Linked DNA regions of Methylomonas sp. 11b. The protein of the gene in region 2 interacts with the protein of the main gene of each other region in a pairwise test. Links are inferred from orthologs where the notes say so. Each region holds a gene or a part of one and is shown on either strand. Other genes may lie near its edges. The genes, in order: ybgC, acpP and bioH.

Region 1 (6,005 bases), 1.9 Mb from region 2 along the record:
GATGGACTCCGGCGCAGAGGATGTGGTCACCAATGATGATGGTTCTATCGACGTGTTTACCACTCCTGAAGACTATATGGCAGTCAAGGATGCCATGGTTGCTGCCGGCTTCGAGCCGGAAAACGCCGAAGTGACGATGCATGCTGACGTCAAAACCGAGTTGGATGCCGATGCGGCCGAAAAAATGCTGAAGCTGATCGACCGCTTGGAAGATCTGGACGATGTGCAGGATGTTTACTCCAATGCCGACATCAGCGACGACATCATGACTGCACTCGATGCCTAATCACACCGCACAATTACTCGCACCAATAGACTATTGACCAGAATTTTAGGTATAGATCCAGGCTCGCGCATCACCGGCTACGGTGTGGTGGAGTCGACGCCGCGCGGTATTCGCTATGTAGCGAGCGGCTGCATTCGTATTAAATCCGATGAATTTCCTGAGCGTTTAAAGCAGATTTTTGATGGCGTCAGCCAGGTGATTGAATTGTATCGTCCCGAGCAAATGGCCATCGAACAGGTGTTTATGCATAAGAATGCCGATTCGGCCCTTAAGCTAGGTCAGGCTCGGGGCGCGGCTATTTGCGCGACCTTGAACCGCGATTTGCCGGTGTTCGAATACGCTGCAAGACAGGTGAAGCAGGCCTTGGTTGGCAAAGGTAATGCCGATAAGCTGCAAGTTCAGCACATGGTGAAAATTTTGTTGAGTATTCAAGGCGATATGCAAATCGACGCTAGCGATGCGTTAGCAATAGGTCTGTGTCATAGTCACTATCAGGAAACCGCGATGCGTTTGCAGAAGGCGAGTTCGTGATCGGTTTTTTGCGCGGTAAATTGATTCACAAAGCCCCGCCGCAATTGTTGCTGGATGTACACGGTGTTGGCTATGAAGTGGAAGCGCCGATGAACACCTTTTACGACCTGCCGGCACTGGGTGAGGAAGTTAAACTGCATACGCATCTAGTGGTGCGAGAGGATGCGCACATTTTGTTCGGCTTTGCCACTCAAAGCGAGCGCATGCTGTTCAGAACCCTGATCAAAGTCAATGGCGTCGGACCGAAACTGGCATTGACGATACTGTCCGGGCAAAGCACCGAAGAATTTTATCGTTGCGTGCATGACAACGATTTAAAAGGTTTGGTGCGCTTGCCGGGTGTCGGCCAAAAAACCGCCGAGCGCTTGATTATTGAAATGCGCGGTCGTTTGCCGGAATTGAACAAGCTATCGGCAACGAATGAACGGCCAAGTTCGTTACCTGGGTCGGCAGCCAGCCCGAAGCAAGAAGCGATTAGTGCGCTGTGCGCCTTGGGGTATAAACCGCCCGATGCGGCGCGAATGGTGCAATCGATTGCCACCGAAGATAAAAGCTGTGAGGACATTATTCGTTTGGCGCTGCGCGGTGCGGTTAAATGATCGAGAGTGACAGATTGGTTACAGCTCAGGGAAATAATGACGAAGAGCGTGTGGATCGAGCTATTCGCCCCAAGCGTCTGAAAGACTATGTCGGCCAAAAAGAACTCCGCGAGCAAATGGAAATCTTTATCCAGGCAGCGGTAACGCGTTCGGAAGCTCTGGATCATGTATTGATCTTCGGCCCGCCCGGCTTGGGGAAAACTACCTTGGCTAATATCGTGGCCATGGAAATGAATGTCAACATTCGGCAAACCTCCGGCCCGGTGCTGGATAAAGCCGGGGACTTAGCGGCTTTGCTGACCAATCTGCAAGCGCACGATGTACTATTCATCGACGAAATCCATAGACTCAGTCCGGCGGTGGAAGAGGTACTGTATCCGGCTATGGAAGACTACCAAATTGATATTATAATAGGCGAAGGTCCGGCAGCCCGCTCGATTAAGCTGGATTTGCCACCCTTTACGCTGATAGGCGCTACGACCCGAGCCGGTTTGTTGACATCGCCTTTACGCGATCGTTTCGGTATCGTCCAACGTCTTGAGTTTTACACCGTTGAGGAACTGGCCAGTATCGTCAGTCGCTCGGCGAAGCTGTTAAATATTGGCATGGACAGTGGTGGTGCCGACGAGATAGCCTGCCGCTCGCGGGGCACGCCGCGCATAGCCAACCGACTCTTACGTAGAGTGCGGGATTTTGCCGAAGTAAAAGGCAACGGCACGGTTAGTCGTGAGATCGCCCAACAAGCCTTGGATATGCTGAAAATAGACCAGCAAGGGTTTGATATGCTGGACCGGAAGTTATTGACAGCCATGATAGAACATTTTCAAGGCGGTCCAGTCGGGCTGGATACGCTGGCTGCTGTGATCAGCGAGGAGCGCGGTACCGTGGAAGATGTGCTGGAACCTTATTTGTTGCAGCAAGGCTTTATCATGCGCACCCCCAGAGGACGAGTGGTGACGCATAAGGCTTACAGCCACTTTGGCTTACCAGTGCCCAAGCAGCAACCCGGCGTCGATGACATCTTCGCCAATTAATAATTCGTTAAGAGACGAATGAAAGAATTTACTTGGCCGGTAAGGGTCTATTACGAAGACACTGACGCGGGCGGTGTGGTGTTCTACGCTAACTATTTGAAGTTTTTTGAACGCGCCAGAACCGAAATGCTGCGTATTGTCGGTTTCGAACAGGACAGGCTGATTATTGAGCAAAACCTGATTTTTGTCGTGCGTTCGGTAAAAGTCGATTATTTGAAGCCGGCGCGCTTCAACGACCTGTTGGATGTTAATGCAAAAGTGATTGAACACAAAAAAACGAATTTTACCTTTGAGCAATCGATTACCCGGCAACAAGACCTGTTGTGCGCTGCTGAAGTTCGAATTGCCTGTCTTGATGCGCAAAGCATGAAGCCCAAACTGATTCCCTCTGCTATTTTGGAACATTTAAACTAATGAATACCGATTTATCCATCCTGACGCTGGTCAAAGAAGCCAGCATCGTCGTGCAGTTTGTTATGTTCATCCTGTTGTCGGCATCGGTTGCTTCCTGGACCTTCATCTTTTCCAAGCGTAAAGAATTGAAGCAAGCCATCGCCATCACCGACGACTTTGAGGAGGAGTTTTGGTCCGGCGTCGGTTTGGCCGAGCTGTATAAAAAAATGTCCAGTGACCGTTTCGAGCCGGAAGGCATAGAAAAAATCTTTCTGGCCGGTTATCGCGAGTTTGCGCGGATGCGCCAGAAGGGCGATGTCGAACCTTCGGTGCAGGTAGAAAGTGCGCAGCGGGCGATGCGAATCGAGTTATCTCGCGAGTTGGATAGGCTGGACGAGACCTTGCCGTTTTTGGCGACAGTCGGTTCGACCAGTCCTTATATAGGCCTGTTTGGCACCGTCTGGGGCATCATGAATTCGTTCCGTGCCTTAGGCGAAATCAAGAATGCGACGTTGGCAAATGTCGCTCCCGGTATTTCCGAAGCTTTAATTGCTACCGCCATTGGTTTGTTTGCAGCGATTCCAGCAGTTATTGCCTATAACCGCTTCTCCACGCGCTTGGATCGTTTGGCTGGCCGTTACGAATTATTCGTCGACGAGTTCGTGGTATTACTGCAAAGACAGGCGCACAGCAAATGAATGTAGGCGGCAGCAATCGCAGATCGCGCAAAAAACGCGGAGTAATGGCCGAAATTAACGTCGTGCCTTATATCGACGTTACCTTTGTGCTGTTGATGATTTTCATGATTACCGCCCCGCTGGTGCAAACCGGTGTCGAGGTCGAATTACCCCAAGCCGAGGCTGATTCGGTTGATTTACAGGATCAGGTGCCGGTGATTGTTTCGATCAAAAAAGACGGCAGTTTGTATGTCGATATTGGCAATGGTGATGAGGAAGCCGAGACGCCGGTCGATGTCGATACCGTTAAAACCAGAGTCGCTGCGGTATTCAGAAATAATCCGAAAGCCCAGCTGTATGTGCGTGGCGATCACGAAGTGGAATACGGGAGTATCGTCAGCGTGATGGTGGAGTTGAAGAAAACCGGTGCCCCCAAAGTGGGCTTGATGACCGCGCCGCCGCCAGACAGCAAATAAAGACCACCATGAAAAGTTTTAAACCTTCGCTTGCACAGGCGATAGCGCTGCACATTCTGATTGTCTTGTTGTTCAGTTTTAGTTTTCTAACTGAAACTGACGACGCACAAATGGCCCCGCCGGCGGATATTATTGAAGCGACTGTATTGGATGGCGCGGAAATCGATGCGGAAGCCGAACGCTTAAAGCAGAATGAAGCAAACAAGCAACAAGCCGAAAAGCAGCATCAAGAGCAACTGGAAAACGCCAGAAAAACCGAAGAGCAGTTGTTGCAGCAAGCTAAAAAGCAACGCGTGCTTGAAGAGCAGAAAATTCAGGAAGCCGCCGAAAAGCGTAAGCAAGAAGCGCTAGAAGAGAAGAAACTGCAGGAACAACTGGTCGCCAAGCGTAAGGAAGAGGAAAAAAAGTTAGAGGAAGCCAAGGAACGGCAAGCTCTGGAACAGAAAAAAGCCAAGGAAGTCGCGGAAAAGCAGAAGCAAGCCGAACTGGAGAAACAAAAGGAAGTCGCGGAAAAACAGAAACAAGCCGAACTGGAAAAGCAGAAGGAATTGACGGAAAAGCAAAAGGAAGCCGAGAAACAAAAGCAACTGGAAAAGCAAAAACAACAGGAAGTGGAGCGCGAAGCCAAGTTGAAGGAACAAAAACTGGCGGAAGCGGCGCGAGAGAAACAACAGCAGGAAGCGGAAATCAAAAAGCTGGAACAGGAAAAGAAGTTACAGGAACAAAAAGCCCTGGAACAGCAAAAAAAGCTTCAGGAGCAAAAGAGCGAGGAAGCCAAGCGCCAGGAACAAGCAAGGCAAGCGGAAGCCAAGGCAAAAGCGGAAAAGGAAAGGCAATTAGCTGACGAAAAAGCTAAAGCCGAGAAAGAAAAACAGGCCGCGCTTAACGCTGAAAAAGCCAAACAAGCAGCGGAAGCCGAGGCAAGAGCCAAGGCGGAAAAAGATAAACAACTCGCCGCCGAAAAAGCGGAGAAAGAGCGCCAAGCCAAAATAGCGGCAGAAAAAGCCGAAAAAGAACGCATGGCGGCCGAAGCCGAAGCTAAAGCCAAGGCGGAGAAAGAACGTCAGGCCAAGCTGGCTGCGGAAAAGGCCGAGAAAGCCGAAAAAGAACGGCTCGCGGCGGAAGCGGCTGCTAAAGCCAAGGCAGAACAAGAGCGCCAAGCTGCGATAGCGGCGGCTGAAAAAGCGGAAAAAGAACGCCAGGCTGCGGAGGCTGCCGCTGCTGCAGCGGCAAAAGCGGCGTCGGATAAGCAAGCTGTAGATTCCGCGAAGCAAATGATAGCCCGCAAAGTCGAAGGGGCTTGGACGCGGCCGATCAACGCAACGCAAGGCTTGAGATGCACAATTCAGGTAAAATTGTTGGCTAGCGGTGATGTGATGGACGCAGTGGTGATTGGTAGCAGCGGCGATCCGATTTTTGACCGTTCGGCGGAGAATGCAGTAAGAAAAGCTTCGCCTTTGCCGGTACCGCAAGATAGAAATTTATTTAATCAGGAATTTAGAGTTTTTACCTTTGTGTTTAAACCGGAATAATCAGTAAACGGAAACGAGAGAATGATGTTAATCACAAGAATTTTAGTCGGCGGCATTTTGGCTGGGATGTTTACAGCGGCGCAGGCGGCCGGTTTGACCATAGAGATTACCAAAGGTTCGCAAACTGCGGTGCCTATTGCCATCGTGCCGTTTGCTCAACAAGGCTCTATCGGCAACGTCAAGTTGTCCGATGTGATCAGTTCTGATTTGGGCGGCAGCGGTTTTTTCAAAACCTTGTCGGAAGACGATATGCTGACCAAGCCCAGCGAGCCGGAGCGCGTCAACTTCAAGGACTGGCAGGTATTGGGCCAAGACTATATGGCGATAGGTCAAGTGGTCGGCAATGGCGGCAGCTACAACATCCAGTTCCATTTGTTCAACGTACATAACGGCCAGTTGTTAATGGGCTACCGTTTGACTGCTGGCGCCAACGAATTGCGTCGGGCGGCGCATCATATTAGCGATCTGATTTACGAA
Region 2 (5,872 bases):
AACGGCACGCCATCGTCGCGCTTCTGCCATTCTTCGTTCAATACCGCTTGCATTCGATCGTGTGCGCGCTTCAGTAAATCGACATCGGAGGTGTTTTTTTCAAAGAAATAGGTATCGGGAAAAAACAAGCCCTCCGGATGATTCTTATCCGAGCCGATTTGCGCCATCAAGTCTTCCAGTTGGTTATCGGTCAGTGTGTGTTGCAGATTGGGGTTGTTCTTGATTGTGTTAAACACTTGCTTGAAGGACCATCCTTCCGGAAACGTAATCGAATACTTCCTGGTTTTACCGTCGGTCAATTGTTGCAGAATGTCAGCGGCGGTAGAACCTTTAGCCAACACATACTCACCCACCTTCAACAAATGGTCGAGATTTTTCCGATAGGCAAATAAACGAAACCATAAGCGATTTACCGTCACCTGCTGCGCACGCAGATTTTTCACCACCGATTCCAGCGTATCGCCTTTTTTAATTTCAATCACGGTCTCGGTCATTACTACCGGCTTTTTGAGAATCAGTTGATAGTGCATACCGGCCCAAATCGACACCAAGCCCAATACCATTAATAACGTAAATGCGATGATGCTTCTGAACACTGCTATACCTCCGCCATGCGGGCTGTGCTGAGCAGATCTTGCAAACGCCGAGTGATGACACCGACCTTAAAAACTTGCCCTTCCAGCCGTTTGATCGGCCAAATACCGATTACCGAGTTACTGACAAATAATTCGTCAGCTTGCAAAACGGCAGCTTGATCAATTGCTTGCTCAAATAACGGTAGTTTGATCCGCTGCGCGAACTCCATAATCAATTGCCGCACAATACCCGCAACTCCGCATTGCCCTAACGGCGGCGTGTATAAACTGCCGGACTTGACGATGAATAGATTAGTCATCGTGCCTTCCACCACACGGTCTTGAGTATCCAACATCAAACCCTCTTGAATTGAATCATCTTGCCATTCCGCTCTGGCTAAAATCTGCTCGAGTCGATTCATGTGCTTGATGCCGGCCAAGCTCGGGTTCAAAGACAAACGCTGGCCGCAAAAACGCGCGGCTATGCCGTCTGTTTGGAACTGATGGGGGTAATCGGGATAAGGATGCAGACCGAATAGTCTGGTAGGGATAATGTGATCCGGCTGCCGGTAACCGCGACCGCCGCTGCCGCGCGTCACCATCAACTTCAACACGGCTCTCTCGCTGGACTGACTCAATTGCCGCGCTTCAACGTCGAGCAAGGCAGTATCCGGCATCGGAATTAGCAGCCGGCGACAACCTTCGGCTAAGCGTTTTAGATGACGATCAAAAAACAGCGGCTTGCCCTGCAATACTTCGATGGTCTCGAACAGACCGTCACCGTATTGAAAACCTCGATCAGAAACATCGACACAGTGTCTGTGCTCGCCGTTTAATAAAAACATAGCCAGACACTGCGGAAGCGGAAGCGCTTATTGGTAACGTTTGAAAACCAGCGAACCATTGGTACCGCCGAATCCAAACGAGTTGGAAATGGCGACATCGATGCTCATGTTTCTGGCTGTATTCGGAACGTAATCCAGATCGCACTCGGGATCGGGATTTTCCAAATTGATGGTGGGCGGTGCAATTTGATGCTGAATAGCCAAGGCGGTCAATACCGCTTCGATACCACCTGCCGCGCCCAGCAAATGACCAATCATCGATTTGGTGGAGCTGACAGCCACTTTATAAGCCGAGTCGCCCAGCGCTAATTTCATCGCATGCGTTTCGCCAATATCGCCGGCCGGTGTCGAGGTACCGTGCGCGTTGATATATTGCACGTCTTGCGGATTCACTTTAGCGTCACGCATCGCATTGCGCATGCAGCGTGCCGCACCTTCGCCGCCTTCGGATGGCGAGGTGATGTGGTAAGCATCGCCGCTCATGCCGTAACCGACCAGTTCCGCATAAATTTTCGCCCCACGCGCTTTGGCGTGTTCCAGTTCTTCCAACACCACGACCCCGGCACCGTCACTGAGTACGAAGCCGTCACGGTCTCGATCCCAAGGCCGACTGGCGGTGGTCGGACTATCGTTACGACGCGACAAGGCTTTTGCCGAGGCAAATCCGCCCATCGCGGTCGGCGAGGTCGTGCAGCGTTCCGCGCCACCGGCGACCATCACATCGGCGTCGCCGTATTTGATCAATCTCGCCGCGTCGCCGATATTATGCGTACCGGTCGAACAAGCGGTGACGATGGCAAAGTTAGGGCCTTTCAAACCGTATTTGATCGACAGATTGCCGGAGATCATATTGATGATATTGCCCGGCACAAAAAAAGGCGAAATCCGTCTGGGACCACCCGCCACGTAGGTGGCATAGCATTCTTCAATACCGGTGATACCGCCAATACCGGCGCCGATGGCTACGCCGATGCGCTCGGCATTTTCTTCGGTGACTTCAAAACCGGAATCCTCAATCGCCTGGCAACCGGCAGCAATGCCGTAATGCACGAAGCCGTCCATGCGTTTGGCATCCTTATCGGCTATATAATCGCCGATATTAAAATTTCTGATGACACCGCCGAACGTCGTTGCAAAAGGGGATATGTCAAATGAATCGATCGGACTAATGCCGCTCTTCCCGTTGACAATGCCATCCCAGGTATCGGCAACATTATTGGCTAACGGCGTAATGGCGCCTAAGCCCGTTATAACAACTCGACGTGTGCTCACAGTAAACTACCGGTAAAAAAAGAAGACAACCAGAGAAGGGGGATAAACCGGCTAGTGGATGGAAACCACCCACTAACTTTTGGAAACAACTTACTGCAGATTGGCGTTGATATAATCGATAGCCAATTGGACTGTGGTGATTTTTTCAGCTTCTTCGTCTGGAATTTCGCATTCGAATTCTTCTTCCAGAGCCATGACGAGTTCAACTGTGTCTAAAGAATCAGCACCAAGATCGTCAACAAAAGACGCATCGTTCGCGATTTCTTCTTTTACGCCTAATTGTTCTGCGACAATCTTTTTTACTCGTTCTTCGATATTACTCATATTTTTTTCCTCGAACAATGCAAATGCCTGACTGCGAGCACTTACCTTATCTTTAGTGTTGTATTAATTGAATTTGCAATCTCGTCACTGGCCTTGCCTAACGACAGCGCGGATTATACTTTATGTTCCAAAAAATTCACAACATTCGCCCGCGACTAGGCGATTCGCGGCCTGAGGCTATGTCTTCCCGCTCAAATTTTTAATAATTTCTTCCAACGGCACCAAATTCAGTTTGATACGAAACAAAACCGCCTTGTTCTCCAACACCCCGAAACATTCGTAGGTGCGCAACATGATGCTGGTGTGATTCAGGGTTTTATCCGGAGACTCCGGCAATTGCTTAACCAGAATATGCAGCTTGTCGTTGTTTTTTAGCTTAGCCAAATGCACGCGATCGACCGATATGTCGTGCGAGGTATACACCATCGGATTGCGCTTGAAATCGTGGTTTTCCAGTTGCGCTTTCTCCAGCAAAGCGCCGGAAGTCAAACTGCAAGGAAACACTTCCGGATACTGTGCCACTTGCAACAACTCATCGAAATAGTCGGACTGCTCCGCAAACGAACCCGACAGAAAGTTCTTCACATTGCCGTTATTCATCCACTTACGCTTCAAAAAAAACTCGGTGCCGGGCACAACGGTTTTATCGGGTAGCGCATTTAAATCCGGCAGACCGCTTAAATCGGTATCCGCTAAAAACAAAGGCTGTTTCGTTTCTTTTTTATACCCGAGCAAGATGGTTTTACCTTGCGACTTGATCGCAATCCGATTGGTTAAAGTGAGTTCCGGTATCGTCGCGATGAGCGTCTTTTTGATATCCAGCGTCATTGCCTGCCGCGGCCGCAAGGCATTGACGAAGATGATCTGATAATTACTAAAACGCAGCTGATTGTCGGCGATAATCTGGTCTTCGTGATGCGCTTCCCGGTATAAGCGCATCTGATATTCGATCAGGGTATTCAACTGAAAGCCCAACACAATCGGGCCTTTAAACGGATTATGCGTGACCTGCAACCATTTATGCTTGTCATGAAACAGGTTGAAATCGTCGGACGCGTTGCGGGCGACTTCGATATGAATTTGTTCGAAAGTAAACGACTGGTCTTTCATCGATGGCCAATGACAGTAGATATTGACCGGCTATTCTAGGCCGATTGCGATAAATCAGAAAGTAACGCACCAAACTAGCCCATTCACAGCCGACAACAATACTCGGCCTAGACCGGAAAATCAGGTTACTATCCAAGCATATCCTCACTTACTTGGGCAACGAGAAGCCGCATGCATATCGAAAGACATAAAAATCACCGCATTGGCTGGCTACGGGCGGCCGTGCTGGGCGCCAACGACGGCATAGTGTCCACTGCCAGCCTGATTTTGGGCGTCGCGGCAGCCGGCGTGGATGCCAAACATATCTTGATCGCCGGCATTGCCGGCCTGGTAGCCGGCGCGATGTCCATGGCCGCCGGCGAATACGTCTCGGTGTGCTCGCAAGCAGACACCGAACACGCCGACCTGGAGCGCGAACGCCGGGAACTCGCCGCCTATCCGGAACACGAGCATGAGGAAATGACCGCAATCTATGTAGAACGCGGCCTGGACGAAGCGCTGGCCGCCGAAGTTGCCCGCCAGCTGATGGCACACGACGCGCTTGGCGCGCATAGCCGCGACGAACTTGGCATTACCGACACCTCCACCGCCCGCCCGGTGTTGGCAGCATTTTCATCGGCTGGCAGTTTTTCCGTTGGGGCAATATTGCCTTTATTGCTGGTGTTGTGGACGCCGGCACCCGTATTGATTTGGGCCGTAGCCGGCGGCTCCTTGCTGCTGTTGGTATCGCTAGGCGCCCTATCCGCCCGCGTTGGCGGCGCTTCAATGTTGATTGCTGGATTGCGCGTCAGCTTTTGGGGCGCGTTGGCCATGGGCTTGACCGCTGGAGTTGGGGCTATATTTGGGGTGGCCGCCTGAGACAAACCAAGCCGAAAAGTGTATCCGGGGATTTGCTCAGTTAGTCATTTGCAAAAGTGCCGTCACTTGCTGACGTATTTGCTCTGCTAACTCACCATCCAACCGTTCCAACCACTGCTCAGGAATCCGCTCCAATCCATACTTCGCACCCGCCAACATCCCCGCCAAGGCGCCGGTGGTATCGGCATCGCCGCCTTGATTGACTGTGGCGATCAGGCAAGATTCGAAGCTGTCGGTGTTGAAAAAATGATGCAGCACCGTCTGTACGGTATCGACGATGTAGCCCGAGGCTTTGCCCGGATACGGATTGTAGGCAAATTCGCTGTGCTGATTGATCAAGTGTTCGGCTTCCAACAAACAGGCCTCAAGGCCTTGCCCGTGAATCAATCGATTGGTCATTCGCCCCAATGCCAGGGTCGCGGCATCGGACAACGAGTTGTGATGGGTGATGTGACTCTGCTCCAGGCTCCAAACTTCGAAATCGTCCGGCCGGTCCAAAGTTGCCAGCACCACCGGCAAATTGCGCATGCAGGCACCGTTGCCGGCATCATCTTCTCGCGGCAAGCCCACCAATAAACCTTTGTCGCGATATCGCAGGATGCCGCGACGGCAAGTGTTGCCGACATCCGGCGGATCACTTGCCAGCCAAGCCAAAAAATTGTCGGCTACCGCCCGCAAATTCCAGCCTTGCTGATCGATGATGGCTTCCCCCAAGGCCAAGGACATTTGCGTATCGTCGGTGACTTGCCCAGGCTCCAAGCCGAGCCAGCCGCCACCTATCATTTCGGTATGCACGCCGTAACGTTTCTGGATTTGCTTCGGCGACATGAATTCCACCGTCGCGCCCAATGCATCGCCGCAAGCAAAGCCCAAGTAAGCCCCCAAAGC
Region 3 (6,180 bases), 3.0 Mb from region 2 along the record:
AGACGGCGGCCTGGATTATTACAACCACAACTTGGATACATCCGAAGACTATTATTCCGAAATCATTACCACCCGTACCTATCAAGACCGCTTGGATACGCTGGAGCGGGTGCGCGATGCCGGTATCAACGTCTGCTGCGGCGGGATTGTCGGTATGGGCGAGTCGGAGACTGACCGCGCCAAGTTGTTGTTGCAACTAGCCAATATGCCCAAGCATCCGGAAAGTGTGCCTATCAATATGTTGGTGCAGGTGGAAGGTACGCCGTTGCACGGAATAGAAGCGCTAGATCCTATCGTGTTTGTACGCACCATCGCCGTCGCTAGAATTCTAATGCCGCAATCGCGGGTACGTCTGTCAGCTGGCCGCAAAGCCATGAGCGACGAGATGCAGGCTCTGTGTTTCTTGGCCGGCGCCAATTCGATTTTCTACGGCGATAAACTGCTGACCACCGATAACCCGATGACCAACCATGACCAGCAGTTGTTCGAGCGTTTGGGTGTGCGGATGGGTGGATCAAGTTACGCTTAATGGCCAACGCTTTCTACGACTTCGCCGGTGAACTGCGGCGGCTGGAGCAGGACAACCTGTATCGGTGCCGCCGGGTAGTCGATGGTCCGCAAGGCATCATGCAGAATGTCGATGGTCGACAATTAATCAATTTTTGCAGTAACGACTATCTGGGGCTGGCCAATCATGCCGAGGTCGCGGCAGCATTCAAATCGGCTGTGGATCGCTACGGCGTTGGTAGTGGTTCTGCACATCTGATTTGTGGGCACAGCGCTGCCCATCATGCTTTGGAAGAAGAATTGGCGGCTTTTACCGGGCGGGAGCGGGCCTTGCTGTTTTCCACTGGCTATATGGCAAATCTGGGTGTGATTTCCGCATTGCTGGGTCGCAGTGATACTGTGTTGGAGGACCGCTTGAATCACGCTTCACTGCTGGATGGGGGTTTATTGTCGCGGGCGCGCTTTCAGCGCTATCGGCATGCGGATGTTCAAGACTTGCAGGCTAAGCTGTCGAATACTGTGGGCAAGGCTTTGGTGGTCAGCGACGGCGTGTTCAGCATGGATGGCGATTTGGCACCGCTGCCGGACATGGTGGCGTTGGCAGAAAAGCATCATGCCGGTTTGCTGATCGACGATGCCCATGGTTTTGGCGTACTCGGTAAAAACGGCGGCGGCATTGTCGAGCATTTCGGTTTGAGTCAGGATGACGTACCCATTCTAATCGGGACTTTAGGCAAGGCATTTGGGACGTTCGGTGCCTTTGTGGCCGGTTCCGAGGATTTGATCGAGATGTTGATTCAAAAAGCCCGGAGTTATGTGTTTACTACCGCGCTGCCGGCGGCTGTGGCCGAGGCGACTCGCGCCAGTTTGCGGGTGTTGCAAGCTGAGTCTTGGCGGCGCGAACAGTTGCAAAATCTAATCTCCCGTTTCCGGCAAGGTGCGCAACAACAAGGCCTGCGACTAATGGACTCTTTTACCGCGATTCAACCTGTTCTGATTGGCGACAGCGGCCAAACCGTGGCGGCTAGTCAACGCTTGCTGGAACAAGGTTTTTGGGTCAGTGCGATTAGACCGCCGACCGTGCCGGCCGGCAGCGCTCGCTTGCGGATCACCTTTTCCGCTAATCACACCGAACAACAGATCGATGCCTTGTTGGAGGCATTGGCTAAGGCTTTGCCATGACTGAAATTCATAGAGAAATATACGGCCAGGGCAGACCATTAGTCATGCTGCACGGTTGGGCGATGCATAGCGGCATTTGGCGTGATTTTGCCAGGCAGTTGGCTCGGCATCGCCAGGTGATTTGCCTGGATTTACCCGGTCATGGTCGCAGTGCCGGGTTGGATGCGTATGATCTACCGGCTATTACTTCCGCGTTATTCGATGCGATTCCGGTCAATCGCTTTAGCGTGTTGGGCTGGTCACTGGGCGCGACGGTGGCTTTGGATATGGCGGCGCGCTGTCCCGAGCGATTGCAGTCGCTGTTCTTGTTATCAGGCAATCCGAAGTTTGTTAAGACTGCCGATTGGCCGGGAGTGAGGCCGGAGGTGTTGGATGGTTTTGTCGCCCAGCTTAGCGATGACACGAAATTGACCTTGCAACGCTTTTTGGGTTTGCAAGTGCAAGGCTTGCCTGAGAGCCGGCAGTTGTTACAGCAATTGCGCTTGGCCGTGCAGGAGTGCGATGCCCCGACGCGCGATGCGTTGCAGGGTGGTTTGCAAATTCTGAAAAATAGCGATTTGCGCAAGTCAGTCGTGGGGTTGCGCTGTCCGATCACGGTCATGCAAGGCGATAAAGATACTTTGATTCCGGTGCAAACCGGGCAAGCTGTAAAGACTTTAAACACACGCGTCACACTACATGTTCTGGCAAGTGCCGGACATGTGCCATTTTTATCGCACGCCCAGCAGCTATGCGACATCGTTGCCGCGGCTGAATGAGTTTTGCCGTGTTGGATAAAGCCAAAATTAGGCGTTCATTTGCGGCGGCGGCTGGGAGTTATGATTCGGCGGCGATGTTGCAACGCCAGGTGGGATTGGCCTTGCTGCAAAAATTTCCGTTGCAATCCGCGCCGGGTTGGGTGCTGGACGTTGGGTGCGGCACCGGTTTTTTGACGCGCCGTTTGCCCTTAGATTGTCTGAATCAGTCTTGTTTGGCATTGGATATTGCGTTGCCCATGCTGCAAACGTCGCGACGGAACAACGGTGCTTTACCGGTCGAATATGTTTGTGCCGATGCCGAAAAACTACCGTTTGCGGATAACAGTTTGCAACAGGTTTATTCGAATCTGGCCGTGCAGTGGTGTCAGGACTTGCCGGCGGTGTTTGCCGATGTGCGGCGATTATTGCGCCAGTGTGGGCAACTGGTATTTTCAACCTTCGGTCCGGAGACCTTAAGAGAGCTGAAAGCGGCTTGGACTGGTGTGGACGACTTTGCTCATGTTAACGATTTTTATAGTGCGGGGCAGATTTGCGGTTTTTTACGGGCTGCCGGTTTAGCGCGGGTCGATGTGGACACGGTGATGTATCGTTTGTCTTACCCTTCGGTGATGGCTTTGATGCATGAGTTAAAAGATCTTGGGGCGCATAACGTTAGTGATGCCAGAAATCGGCGGCTCACCACCCGTTCGCAATTGCAGCGCATGATGCGGCACTACGAAAACAGCATGGTAAACGGCGAAATAGTGGCCAGCTACGAAATTATCTTCGTGCGGGCAAGGTCATGAAATCTGCGTTCTTCATTACCGGCACCGATACGAATGTCGGCAAAACCTGGACAACTATTGCCTTGATGCGCTGTCTGCAAATGCAAGGCTTAAGTGCGGTGGGAATGAAACCGGTGGCCGCCGGCTGTGAATGGCATGACGGCATGCTGAAAAATTCCGATGCACTACTGATGCAGCAATACGCTTCAGTGCCACTGGAATACCGGGAAATCAATCCCTACGCTTTTGAAGCGGCAATTTCTCCGCATCTGGCTTGTGGTGGTGTTGAAGTTTCGATGGATGTTATTGCGGACGGATTTGTACGATTACAACAACGGGTTGATGTAGTGCTGGTCGAAGGGGCGGGTGGCTGGTATTCGCCGTTGAGCAGTGATTTGGACAATGCCGGTCTGGCGCAAGCGTTACGTTTGCCGGTGATTCTGGTGGTGGGTGTCAGGCTGGGTTGTATCAATCACGCGCGCTTGACGATGTCGGCCATACGCCGGAGCGGTTTGTCCTGCGCCGGTTGGGTGGCGGTGCAAATTGACCCTAAGATGCCCGGTTTCGATGGCAATCTGGCGTTTTTGCGCGAAGTGATAGAGGCGCCGCTGTTGGGTGTTCTGCCATTTTTGGCTGCTGCCGACTTTGAGTTTTTGGCGACGAACTTGAGTTTACCAAACTGGCAAAAAGTTGATGTACATCAAAAAAAATGATTAACAGATGTTCAAAATGACGACTCCATTACAAAAACAACCAGGAGACGTTATATGGCTTTAATTACTTGGACTGCGGCTCAGTATGGCACGAATGTCGGATTTGCCGACCAAGAACATCAAACCTTATTCGGTTTGCTGAATAAACTGTACGATGAGGCCACGGGCGGCGCGGAGCGCGCTACTGTTGGCGCTTCGCTGGATGCATTGATTACCTACGTGGTCGATCACTTTGCTCACGAAGAAAGGGAAATGGTTGCTAAAGGCTTTGGCGGTTATGATAGACACAAAGCCGAGCATGAAGCATTGATCGGTATCTGCGCGGATTTGCAGAAAAAATTCCATGCCGGTGAAGCAGAAGTCACCGAGGACGTCGGTCAATTGGTGAAAGGCTGGCTGGATAACCACATTCCGAAATTCGATATGGCTTATTCTGACGCATTGAAGTAATGACAGCATAAATCTGTCTCTAATATGCAACAAAAGGCTTGCGAGCAGCGATGCTCCCAAGCCTTTTTTATGTGTATTTTTTACAAACGGGAAAACCTCTTCTGGTTTGTGGGTGAGTCATGGGTTAAAATTGCCCAGTTAATTTATGATAATTATCAGTAAATGGAATTGTTCGCCGGTTAAATGGTCTTGCGACGATATTACGAAGATATAACGCATACAAGTTTATAACTACCAATGGGGAGGCTGCTCCGTGAAGAAAACAAAGCAACTGCTCGCTTGTCTGGTCCTGATGGCTTTAGGCTTGGGGACTGCGCATGCGGACTATACACTCAACCTGATGAAGGGCGTGACGCAACTCAGTAACGAGCTTTACGATTTGCACATGCTGATTCTGTGGATCTGTGTGTTTATTGGGATCGCGGTGTTCGGCACTATGTTTTACTCGATTTATCATCATCGTAAATCAAAGGGTCATAAAGCCGAGCAGTTTCATGAGAATACGACTGTCGAGATCATCTGGACCATCATTCCCACGCTGATTCTGGTGGGTATGGCGATTCCTGCCACCAAAGCCGTGATCGATTTGGACAAGGTGCAGGACTCAGAGATGAGTATCAAAGTCACCGGTAAACAATGGTATTGGGAGTACGAATACCTGGATAGCGGCGTGCATTTCGAAAGCCATTTAGACGAGGCCAGCGAAAAAACCCATAGGGTTAGTTCTATGGATCCGCGTAACGTCCCCAACTACCTGCTGAACGTCGATAAGCCGCTGGTGGTGCCGGTTGGTAAAAAAATTCGCTTCCTGTTTACTGCAGCGGACGTGATTCACTCCTGGTGGGTTCCGGATCTGGGCTGGAAAAAAGACGCCAACCCCGGTTTTGTGAACGAAGCTTGGACCTCAGTCGATAAACCCGGCACTTACCGTGGTCAATGTACCGAGTTGTGCGGCCGCGACCACGGTTTCATGCCGGTGGTGGTGATTGCGATGGAGCAAGATCAATACGATGCCTGGGTTAAAGCGACTTTGGATAAGCAAAATCAGAAGCCTGACTTGAGCGACCAAACCCGCAATACGCTGATGGCAAAAGGTGAGTCTGTTTATCTGAAAAACTGCGTGGCTTGCCACCAGATCGACGGTAACGGTATCTCCGGTTGGTTCCCTGCGTTGCGAGGCAGCGCGAAAGTCACCGGCAATATGGATCAGCTGATTGGTTTTATTCAGGCAGGTACGAGCAAAATGCCGGCCTTCAAAAAATTGCCGGATGACGAATTGGCCGAGCTGATTACTTACATCAGAAACGCGCCGGCATTGGGTAACAACGTGGGTGATGAGATTCAGCCTAATAAAATCACACCCAAATGGGACGATGATGAGTAATTCACTGATTTTCGCAATGAACTCATTTTCTAATTTTTGCTGAGGTATAAAGTATGACTGCTGTCGTAGCTGAACATGATGATCATCACGATCACCACGATCACGGCCCCGAAAAGGGCGTTTTACGGTGGATATTTACCACCAACCACAAAGATATAGGCACCTTGTATCTGGTATTCGGTCTGATAATGTTTTTTGTCGGTGGTGCCATGGCATTGGTCATTCGCTCCGAGTTATTCGAGCCTGGCCTGCAATTTGTCGATCCTAACTTCTTCAACTCGATGACCACCATGCATGCCCTGGTGATGGTATTCGGCGCGGTAATGCCGGCGTTCGTCGGCTTGGCCAACTGGATGATTCCGATGATGATCGGCGCGCCGGATATGGCCTTGCCGCGGATGAACAACATGAGCTTCTGGATG

The links.
Region 1: the proteins of acpP (region 2) and ybgC interact in binary tests that used the Escherichia coli proteins (3 or more experiments, as listed by UniProt). The link is inferred for Methylomonas sp. 11b from one-to-one orthologs.
Region 3: the proteins of acpP (region 2) and bioH interact in binary tests that used the Escherichia coli proteins (3 or more experiments, as listed by UniProt). The link is inferred for Methylomonas sp. 11b from one-to-one orthologs.

Annotation. Positions count from the first base shown.
Region 1 is NZ_KI911557.1:4,063,795-4,069,799, forward strand. The notes cover bases 1,342-4,166. They hold ybgC (tol-pal system-associated acyl-CoA thioesterase), read left to right. Parts: upstream 1,342-2,468; coding sequence 2,469-2,864; downstream 2,865-4,166. Other genes in these bases: ruvA (Holliday junction branch migration protein RuvA), read left to right, coding at 1,342-1,416; ruvB (Holliday junction branch migration DNA helicase RuvB), read left to right, coding at 1,416-2,450; tolQ (protein TolQ), read left to right, coding at 2,864-3,541; tolR (protein TolR), read left to right, coding at 3,586-3,996; tolA (cell envelope integrity protein TolA), read left to right, coding at 4,005-4,166. Also shown: METH11B_RS0119550 (YebC/PmpR family DNA-binding transcriptional regulator), read left to right, coding at 1-286; crossover junction endodeoxyribonuclease RuvC, read left to right, coding at 320-817; more of ruvA, read left to right, coding at 814-1,341; more of tolA, read left to right, coding at 4,167-5,528; Tol-Pal system beta propeller repeat protein TolB, read left to right, coding at 5,595-6,005.
Region 2 is NZ_KI911557.1:2,204,782-2,210,653, forward strand. Bases 1,400-4,091 are described here. They hold acpP (acyl carrier protein), read right to left. Parts: upstream 3,017-4,091; coding sequence 2,783-3,016; downstream 1,400-2,782. Other genes in these bases: pabC (aminodeoxychorismate lyase), read right to left, coding at 1,400-1,420; fabF (beta-ketoacyl-ACP synthase II), read right to left, coding at 1,448-2,692; METH11B_RS0110645 (hypothetical protein), read right to left, coding at 3,194-4,091. Outside these bases: endolytic transglycosylase MltG, read right to left, coding at 1-596; more of pabC, read right to left, coding at 599-1,399; more of METH11B_RS0110645, read right to left, coding at 4,092-4,126; METH11B_RS0110650 (VIT1/CCC1 transporter family protein), read left to right, coding at 4,298-4,984; draG (ADP-ribosyl-[dinitrogen reductase] hydrolase), read right to left, coding at 5,021-5,872. UniProt on the Escherichia coli protein: Carrier of the growing fatty acid chain in fatty acid biosynthesis.
Region 3 is NZ_KI911557.1:5,225,919-5,232,098, forward strand. The notes cover bases 567-3,566. They hold bioH (pimeloyl-ACP methyl ester esterase BioH), read left to right. Parts: upstream 567-1,685; coding sequence 1,686-2,447; downstream 2,448-3,566. Other genes in these bases: bioF (8-amino-7-oxononanoate synthase), read left to right, coding at 567-1,689; bioC (malonyl-ACP O-methyltransferase BioC), read left to right, coding at 2,444-3,232; bioD (dethiobiotin synthase), read left to right, coding at 3,229-3,566. Outside these bases: biotin synthase BioB, read left to right, coding at 1-529; more of bioF, read left to right, coding at 529-566; more of bioD, read left to right, coding at 3,567-3,924; METH11B_RS0125035 (bacteriohemerythrin), read left to right, coding at 3,979-4,374; coxB (cytochrome c oxidase subunit II), read left to right, coding at 4,628-5,758; ctaD (cytochrome c oxidase subunit I), read left to right, coding at 5,812-6,180. UniProt on the Escherichia coli protein: The physiological role of BioH is to remove the methyl group introduced by BioC when the pimeloyl moiety is complete. It allows to synthesize pimeloyl-ACP via the fatty acid synthetic pathway through the hydrolysis of the ester bonds of pimeloyl-ACP esters.